One region of the Bacillus sp. JJ1566 genome, then DNA from elsewhere that is predicted to be linked to it. Evidence: predicted binding sites of a transcription regulator. Region 1 holds the regulator's gene; each other region holds the start of a gene.
The links. The regulator Rex, encoded in region 1, represses fermentation and respiration genes when NADH is low (regulators of the CRP and FNR family bind a similar motif). The targets are predictions, from matches to a motif close to TTGTGAAATATTTCACAA.
Positions count from the first base shown of each region.

Region 2: a site for Rex is predicted at 1,400-1,417, ahead of qoxA (cytochrome aa3 quinol oxidase subunit II). Genes of this name have one in related genera too.
Region 3: a site for Rex is predicted at 2,072-2,089, ahead of V7112_RS13755 (cytochrome C oxidase subunit II). Genes of this name have one in related genera too.

Region 1 covers NZ_JBALOP010000073.1:39,587-42,854, reverse strand. The annotation lists gene V7112_RS22800 (ABC transporter ATP-binding protein) at 1-647, opposite strand, end outside; gene moaC (cyclic pyranopterin monophosphate synthase MoaC) at 781-1,272, shown strand; gene V7112_RS22790 (redox-sensing transcriptional repressor Rex) at 1,275-1,916, shown strand; gene V7112_RS22785 (twin-arginine translocase TatA/TatE family subunit) at 1,952-2,143, shown strand; gene tatC (twin-arginine translocase subunit TatC) at 2,160-2,909, shown strand; gene V7112_RS22775 (YdiK family protein) at 2,950-3,159, opposite strand; gene V7112_RS22770 (CPBP family intramembrane glutamic endopeptidase) at 3,163-3,268, opposite strand, start outside.
Region 2 covers NZ_JBALOP010000039.1:45,257-48,524, forward strand. The annotation lists gene V7112_RS15165 (hypothetical protein) at 1-39, opposite strand, end outside; gene V7112_RS15170 (VanW family protein) at 182-1,033, opposite strand; gene qoxA (cytochrome aa3 quinol oxidase subunit II) at 1,477-2,373, shown strand; gene qoxB (cytochrome aa3 quinol oxidase subunit I) at 2,432-3,268, shown strand, end outside.
Region 3 covers NZ_JBALOP010000032.1:17,972-21,239, reverse strand. The annotation lists gene V7112_RS13770 (TIGR04053 family radical SAM/SPASM domain-containing protein) at 1-153, shown strand, start outside; gene V7112_RS13765 (Crp/Fnr family transcriptional regulator) at 325-1,029, opposite strand; gene modB (molybdate ABC transporter permease subunit) at 1,361-2,014, shown strand; gene V7112_RS13755 (cytochrome C oxidase subunit II) at 2,149-2,673, shown strand; gene V7112_RS13750 (cbb3-type cytochrome c oxidase subunit I) at 2,687-3,268, shown strand, end outside.

The sequences.
Region 1 (3,268 bases):
AGTGCACCTGGATAGCCTTGTAGATATTGTTCAAGCCAGGTAAGAGTGCTAATATCGAGGTGGTTGGTTGGCTCGTCCAGAATCAATAAATCAGGTTTTGTTAGTAATAGTTTACAAAGGGCTAAGCGCGTCTTTTGACCACCACTTAAGCTAGATATTTTGGTTTCATAGTCTTTGTCTGTAAAATGAAAGCCATGTAGAATCGATCGAATATCGGCTTCATATTGATAGCCACCCTTTTCTTTAAAATCGACCTGGAGCTGATCATATTCTTCGAGTAGCCTTTGATAATCAGTTGGGTTTTCAAAAACAGATGGGTCTCCCATTTTTACTTCAAGTTTTCTTAAGTCTTTTTCTAGTTTTTGTAAAGATGCGAAGACGGTAAGCATTTCTTGCCAAATGGTAAGATTTGATTCAAGTCCAGTGTCCTGTGCAAGGTAATCAATAGTGACGCTTTTTGGCTTAATAATTTCACCGCCATCATGGGACATGTGACCAGCAATTATTTTTAATAAGGTTGATTTTCCGGCACCATTTCGGCCAACAATAGCAATTCGGTCGCGAGTTTGTACTTCTAATTTTATATTGGATAAAATAAGATCAGCAGCAAAATACTTTTTGAGCTGATTTACTTGTAGTAAAATCATACTATTTCACCTCTTGTTTCTAACAACAGTGTATCTTATATTATCTTAATAGAGCAACTGCAATGATAATGTTCACAGATGTTCCAAAGACAGATGTGGTAAAATAGTGTATAGTTTATGGGAGGGTACATATATGACATCATTTACCCATTTTAATGAGCAAGGTCGGGCAAAAATGGTCGACATTACAGAGAAATCTGATACTGTTCGTACAGCAATTGCAAAATCGAGTATTACTGTAAATAAATTGATTTATGAGCAAATAATAAAGAATGAGATTAGCAAGGGGGATGTTCTAGCTGTTTCCCAGGTTGCCGGTATTATGGCAGCTAAAAAAACATCAGAGCTAATCCCGATGTGCCATCCATTGGCATTAAAAGGCGTCGATATCCGTTTTAGTTGGACGACCCAAGGTGAATATATTTTACATATCACTGTAACAGTTAAAACAAAGGGAAGCACCGGTGTTGAGATGGAAGCCCTTACGGCTGCATCGGTTTGTGCGTTAACTGTGTATGATATGTGTAAAGCGGTTGATAAAGGCATGGTGATTGGGCCAACCTATTTAACTGAAAAAACAGGTGGAAAGAACGGAGATTTTAAAAGGCCAGTAGCGGGGGAATAAACATGAATCTGGAACAATCAAAAATACCACAAGCAACTGCCAAAAGGCTGCCACTTTATTATCGGTTTTTGAAAAACTTGCATGCCTCGGGGAAGCAGAGGGTATCATCTGCAGAGCTGAGTGATGCGGTAAAGGTTGATTCAGCCACGATTAGGCGCGATTTTTCCTATTTTGGTGCATTGGGAAAAAAAGGGTATGGCTATAATGTCAATTATTTATTATCCTTTTTTAGTAAGACACTTGATCAGGATGAGTTAACAAAGGTTACGTTAATCGGTGTTGGTAACTTAGGTACTGCATTTTTACATTATAATTTTTCAAAAAATAATAATACAAAAATTGAGCTTGCGTTTGATGTGGATTATAATAAAGTAGGTAGTAGTATTGGCGGAGTAAAGGTGTGTCATTTAGATGATCTTGAAAAAGAATTGCCTGATGATGTCACGGTTGCTATTTTAACAGTGCCGGTTGGCGCAGCACAGTCAATTACTGACCGCCTGGTGAATAAAGGGATCAAAGGTATCCTTAATTTCACTCCAGCAAGAATCAATGTGCCCGAACATATACGGGTTCACCATATTGATCTAGCTGTTGAGCTACAAGCACTTGTTTACTTTTTAAAGCATTATTCGAATGAAGAATAGAAATAGATTTTATAATTGTTGGGAGGTGGCTCATGATGGGAAATCTTGGATTTGGTAGTATTCTATTGATTGTATTTGCAGCATTGTTAATCTTCGGACCTAAGAAGTTACCTCAATTAGGAAAAGCTGCAGGAAATACATTGCGTGAATTTAAAAACGCAACAAAAGGCTTAGCAGATGATGACGATGATGATGTTAAGAAGAATGAAACTCCTGATGTGAAGTAATGATAGGATGAGTCAGATGAACGAAAGAGAAATGTCCGTCTATGATCATATTGGTGAGCTGCGAAAACGACTGATTTATGTAGTCGTTTTCTTCTTCATTGTTGCACTGGGGAGTTTTTTTCTCGCTGAGCCGGTAATTGTTTACTTGCAAAATGCTGAGGAAGCCAAAGAGCTGACAATGAATGCTTTCCGTATGACAGATCCAATTAAAATTTATATGAATTTTGCCTTTATTATTGCGTTTGTTATCTCTTCTCCTTTTTTACTGTATCAGCTTTGGGCCTTTATTAGTCCAGGCTTGTATGAGAAGGAAAGAAAGGTAACGTTGAGTTATATTCCGATTTCGGTAGGATTATTTTTAGTAGGGGTTTCATTTTCCTATTTTATTTTATTCCCATTTGTTGTGAACTTTATGACGCGGTTAGCGGGTCGTCTTGAAATAAATCAGGTAATCGGGATTAATGAGTATTTTCAATTCCTGTTACAGCTAACCTTACCGTTTGGCTTTTTGTTTCAGCTACCGGTTGTTGTAATGTTCTTAACTAGGCTTGGAATTGTCACTCCGATGTTCTTATCGAAAATAAGGAAATATGCGTATTTTGTCCTTCTAGTAATTGGAGGTTTAATCACACCTCCTGAGCTAGTCTCTCATTTAATGGTCACCGTTCCGTTATTCGGTTTATATGAGATCAGTATTCTCGTATCAAGAAGTGCCTACAGGAAGGTGCTTAAAGCGGAAATGATGGCAGCTAATAGTATGGAATAATCGCTGAAGCTAGACATAAAAAATAACCTCTGTCCAGAGGTTATTTTTTTACGTTTGTCACTTTTTTGATTTTGAAGTGCAGGGAGAACATTCGGATTGCCACAGCAAAGTCGAATGTTGCTACAACTGCAAGAAGAATAGTTGAAAAGTTCCAAATCGTCTCCGTTGCACTATTAATTGCAATATAAGTAAATAATATTCCCATTAATGCGTAAATGATGCCCATGGCAAAAGGTGAAGTTCTTCGCATAAATTAAAAGCCCCCAATAAATGTCTGTTGCAGCTTCTCGGCCTGCTTCATGATCCTTTCAATATCATCTGCAAAAATCGTCTGCATTACTACAACAAAAGAATTCATC
Region 2 (3,268 bases), on a different contig from region 1:
AGCAGAGGAAATAACGGCATCCCTTTTATCCTTATTCATAAACACTCCCTCCATAAACTATGGGACAGGTCCCTTGTCCTGAGTAAAAATATGGTGGGACAAGGAACCTGTCCTCATGACCCTATTCTATTATATTCACCCAGGTTGATTATTGTGTCGTGTTGTTTTATCCTTTATTGGCCTAAGGGATAATTTTTCGTGGTGCATAATTGATATCCTCCGACGAATAAATGGTTACGATAAGTGTTCCTCCGTGCACCTTTGCCCGAATTAAAATCGGCTGATTATATGTATTTTTAAAAAGAAAATCAGGCCCATACCAGCTAACTGTTGCATCGCGTCCCGGAGGCACATAGCCAACACGTTTACTATGGGAATAGCGCTTAATAATCTCAACCCCCGCTAGGTCAACGGCATTAAATAGGGTGGAGGAGGTTTGACAAATCCCACCTCCGATCCCTTCAATCAGTTCACCTCTAATGATTTCGGGGGCCGGCTGATAGCCCCTGGCAGCGGTTCGCTTTCCGACGACCTTATTAAATGAGAAGGTTTCATTTTGAAAGAGCACATAACTATCGATAGCTGCGGCTGAAAGAGCAATATTGGTCGAACGTTCTCTATTAGATGAATTAAAATGAGTCACATACTGCCCAATCCTTTTTACCCGAATTGTGGATAAAAGTTCACTGTCAACTCGTGGATAAATTCGCTCAATCGGTACCTCAAGGAAATCCCCTTTTCCAAAAAAAGTAGTGTAAAATAACTTCGTAAATTTATCCTTATTTAATTTTACGCCAACATGCTCCTTAACGATCTCTCCCGTTTTTCCGATTTTTGCGTCCTTTGCTTCCTCGTATACCTGTTCATCTAAATAGGTTAGAAAATCAGAATATTTTTTCGTGTTCAATGCAGGAACACCGAGTAATGGAAGAGAATATTCAGCCCGATTCACCGTGGCAATCGGATTTCCTTTATAGGTAATGTACAGATTATCCTGAGGATGAAATTGCTGTACAGAAAAGAAAAGCATCATAGCCCATAATAATTTCAGAGTCCCCACCACCTTTACGAATCATTCTTTTTTATAGTATGGATGGATATTCATAATTCCATTAAATTATGGCGGGAATTTTTTAAAATTAATATTGTAACAAAATGTTCAAAAACGGGAAAATGCCTGTGATATGCATCACATCAGGGGTTAAGGCGTTTATGCTAAGAAGATTTTCTTTTTACAAAAAATTCCTTCCCTTTTCTGTAACAACTTTTCAAGGAGCTTGATGTTATCATCATTTACACAGTGACAAAGATTTTAAGAAATTATTTTACAAAATAAACTTTAGCTATAGTTTTCAACATATTACAAAAAAAACGAGTAGCTAAAAAATTTTTGACAACTTTGTGAAGTTGTACACAATTTCGGTATGACGTACATAGTTGTGAAATAAGAGCATCCATTCGGAAAGGAGTACTTTTATGAAAATCAAATGGTTTTTCTTATCAATGGTTATTACTATTGCCACAGTGTTAACAGGATGTGAACCATTAATGGTCTTAGACCCAAAAGGTCCACAAGCTGAGAGGCAAGCCCATGATATCCTACTCTCAATTGGAATTATGTCAGTAGTGATTATTGTCGTTTTCGTATTGTTAGTATATATGCTTGTGAAATATCGAGCTTCAAAAATGCCAGAGGATTACGAGCCACCACATATTGAGGGAAATCCTTGGGTTGAAGCAATTTGTATCGGGATTCCAATCTTAATCGTTGGTTATCTTTCAGTTGTATCTGTTCAAAGTAACTACATTGTCGAGTCTGCACCAATAGGCTACGAAGACCAAGAACCATTGGTGATTTATGCTTCTTCCTCAGACTGGAAATGGCATTTTAGCTACCCGGAAGAGGATATTGAAACAGTCAATTACCTATACATTCCAACAGACCGACCACTTGAATTCAGATTGTATTCTTACGGGCCAATTACAAGCTTTTGGATTCCACAACTTGGCGGGCAAAAATACGCGATGGCCGATATGATTACGACTTTGCATCTTGCTGCTGATGAGCAGGGTGAATTAATGGGACGTAACGCAAACTTCAGTGGTAAAGGATTTGCCGAAAACACATTTAGCGTAAACGCCGTATCTCAAAAGGATTTTGAAGAATGGGTAGACGAGGTTAAAGAAACTGCGAAGCCGATTACTGAAGAAAAATTTGATGAGATTTTAGAACCAGGACACCTTGGTCAAATGACGTTTACTGGAACTCACCTTGAGTTCGCACCACCGCCGGAGCATAACCACGGATCAGGTGATGCCAAAGAAGATCATCAGGTTCACGAGGAAGATCAAACAGAGCATGAGAGTCATTAATTTTTAAATAAATTTTGAACGCCGAATTTTCACTTCAATTGAAAGGAGTAACAAACGGATGGAATTCTTTGAACGTTTTGCTATACCACATCCTAGTCCAGCCATCTATGCAGCGATGGTCGCAATTGGACTTACCGTAATCGGTATTATCGCTGGTTTAACCTATTTTAAAAAATGGGGTTATCTATGGCGCGAATGGCTAACAACCGTTGACCATAAACGAATTGGAATCATGTATTTAATCTCCGCCTTGATTATGCTTTTCCGTGGTGGGGTGGATGCAGTTATGTTGCGTGCACAGTTAGCTACACCGGAAGCAAAGCTGTTAGACGCACAGCACTATAATGAAATATTTACAACTCATGGTGTTATCATGATCATGTTCATGGCGATGCCATTTATCATTGGGTTTATGAACTACGTTGTACCTTTGCAAATCGGTGCGCGTGACGTGGCATTCCCACGTTTAAACGCAATTAGCTTCTGGCTCTTCTTTATGGGGGCTATGCTATTTAATATCTCCTTTGTAATTGGGGGATCACCTGATGCAGGATGGACTTCATATTTCCCACTTGCTGGCAATGATTTCAGTCAATCAGTTGGTACAAACTACTATATGATTGCACTGCAGATTTCAGGTCTTGGTACAATGATGACAGGTATCAATATGATCACTACGATTTTAAAAATGAGAGCACCTGGTATGACATTGATGAAAATGCCAATGTTCACATGGTCTACTTTAATTGCTAACCTCATTATCGTAACAGTGTTTCCAATTTTAACAGTTTTGTTAGCAATGGGAACAATGGATCGTCTATTTGGAACACATTTCTTTGCTAGTACAAACGGTGGAATGGATATGCTTTGGGCTAACCTATTCTGGGTATGGGGG
Region 3 (3,268 bases), on a different contig from region 1:
TATAAAGGGAAATGTGGAGTGTGTGAATTCCGACATGTATGTGGTGGATCACGTTCTCGTGCATTTGCGATGACAGGAGATTACATGGAGAGTGAACCATTCTGTGTATATATCCCAGAAGCCCTTCGTAAAAAAGAAAAAACTCTACAATAACTAGAAAAGTGCAAGGCGCCCGCTTATCGGTGACAAGCGCAAGACAAGCGCTGACAGAAGGCGCTTCTTGCCTTCAGAAGCGATTGGCTTGTGACCTCGAGCCGATGGCGCCTGGAGCTAGACAATTGAAAGACCCATGGGCGCGCCATGGGTCTTTGTTATGTGTGTTCTTCACTCAATACTACAATACTTTGCTGGGCATTCCTCACATTGTATTTCCTTTTTAATATATGCTAAGTCGTGAATCGTAATATAGCCTCTTGTTACGGAAATTACTTTTAATGCACGTAATTCATGCAGCATCCGGTTTACACTTTCTCTTGTAGTTGCACAAAAATTAGCAAGCTCCTGATTTGTTAAGTGTAAATCTATTAAGATTCCATTATCGGTTTGAACACCAAAACTATTGGTCATTCGAACTAAGGTTGAATACAAAGCCCCTTTTTTACCCAATAAAACAAGATCTCTAAATTTCGTTTGTGTTTTTCGGAAATGGTCACTCATCCATTTCATAAATTCAAATGCAAGATTTGTGTTTTCAAAAAGTTTTCGCTCTAATTCGTCCTTTTGAATCACAGCAATTTTGCTATCTTCTAAAATTAGACAATCAAATAAATACTTCGGCTGATCGGTGAATAACGTCAACTCTCCAACGATTTCCATTTGGCTGCAAACCCGAAGTGACAATTCACTGCCATCGGACGTTCCTTTGCTAACCCTTACACGCCCAGATAGAATGAGATAGAGCTCCGATGCCTTCATACCTTCCCGAAATAAATAGGTTCCTTTCTTCATTTGGATGACGTGATTAGCTGATTTCAAAAGCTCTGTTAATTCATTTGAAATTAATGATTTTTGTAATGTTAATTGACTCATAGGTACCACCTTCCTAAGCAGGAATGCTATACTTGGTTAAGAGGAAGTTCAAAAAGTGCGGTGAATATGACACATCGAATTTCTGCGTTGGCTTGCTTCTCCGTTCCTCACGTATTAACTGCATACGCTCCGGTACTCAAAGCTGCACCGCCTTGAAATTCTCGGTCCTCTTCATCCTCCTTTTTGAACACTTACTATTAAGAAAATCATATAATGTTAGTTATACTCGAGGTGTATAATAAATCACACTTCTTGTAAAAATACTTCGTGAGACTTTGTAAAATAAGGATTTTCCAATTATGAACAATTTATAACAATTGAGGTCTAAATTATGGAACAGCTATTTTGGTCACCTATTAAACTATCAATAACCATTGCTATTACTGCGGGCTGTATTGTTTTGTTGCTTGGTTTAGTCACGGGTAAATGGATGGCACATAGGCAATTTAAAGGAAAACTTATTCTTGAGACATTATTAATGCTTCCACTTGTCCTCCCCCCATCGGTGGTAGGCTTTTTATTAATTGTGATATTTGGAAGAAATAGTTTTGTTGGCACATTTATTGAGAAATTAACTGGCCAACCCATTATGTTCACTTGGTGGGCTGCGGTGATTGCTTCAACCGTTGTGGCATTTCCACTTATGTATCAATCTGTAAAAACAGGCTTTCAATCCGTGAATCCAGATATTGAGGATGCTGCTAGGACAGATGGGGCGGATGAATTTCGGATCTTTCTTTTCGTTTCCATTCCATTATCAATCAAAGCAATCGTGACGGGGTTTATCTTAAGTTTTACCCGAGCGCTTGGTGAATTTGGTGCAACCCTTATGTTTGCCGGAAATATACCTGGCAAAACACAAACATTGCCAACCGCAATTTATGTCGCTATCGACAGTGGGCATATGGAACTAGCCTGGCTGTGGGTGCTTACAACTATCTTCATTTCCTTCCTAATGCTCGCGTCAACCTACTTAATTAAATAAAAAACAAAAAAGACGCATTCTTGACAAGTATGTGTCTTTTTCCGTTTTGCACCAAAAATGTGACAAACTTAACAGATTTATGTTTAGGCGATATGTGACAATCGTGCTGAATAGAGAATTAGGAGGGGGTCCTTTTGTACCAAACCGCAGCTTGGTATCTTTCCATTATTTTAATGACCTTAATTACAGTTATTTTTATTACCGTCGTATTAAAAACGAATAAACGAACAGATTATGAACCAATCCAGAAAAAATGGTACCGCTTTAGAACCATTTACTTCATTGTTCTGCTCGTTGTATTTGGAACAGCAACGTATTTTACACTTCAAGATCTTCCATTTGAAAGACCAGTATATGGACAAGAAGAAAATCCAATCATTGTTGATGTAGAAGCTGTTCAATTTGGCTGGAATATGAGCCAAACTGAATTCAAAGTTGGGGAACCAATCGAATTCGATATCACAAGTTCAGATGTTAACCATGGCTTTGGTATTTATGACAAAGATATGAATTTATTAGCACAAACTCAGGCAATGCCAGATTATACAAACACTGTTTACTATACATTCTCAGAGCCTGGCACATATCAAATTTTATGTATGGAATACTGTGGACTTGCTCACCATCTCATGATTGGTGAAATTATCGTAACAAATTAAGGAGGGGTTAAAAATGTCTACTAATATTTCAGTTGGAGGGACAAAAACCTTCCGAAACAAAACAATTACTATGTATCTATTAACAGGTAGTCTCATCATTTTATCAATGATGGTATTTGGGGTCTTGATGCTTGTGGCTCAAGGAAAAATGATTGAGGTAGACCCTGGATTCTTTTATGAGATTATGACTGTCCATGGTACTGGCATGATTGGTGCCGCTGCGTTAGCTGCAGCTGCCGTCATGTGGTATTTCTTAAGCAAATATGTTCAATTAAGCAAAACGATTCTGATCACCAATTTCATCACCTTCATCATTGGGGTTGTAATGGTGTTGGTGGGTATCTTTGTATTTGACTTTGCGGGAGCTTGGACTTTTCTTTATCCGCTGCCAACTATCTCAGCTGGTGGATGGGCTGTAGCAGGAGCAGCGCTTTATTTAAGCGGTATGCTTATACTCGGAGTCGGATTTTTATTGCTAAATTTAGATGTTGCTAGAGCGATTATTAAACAATATGGAAGCTTAGGCGGAGGGTTAGGCTGGTCAATTGTATTTGGAAAGGAAAAAGGCTATGGTCCTCCAGCAGCTGTCGTCGCT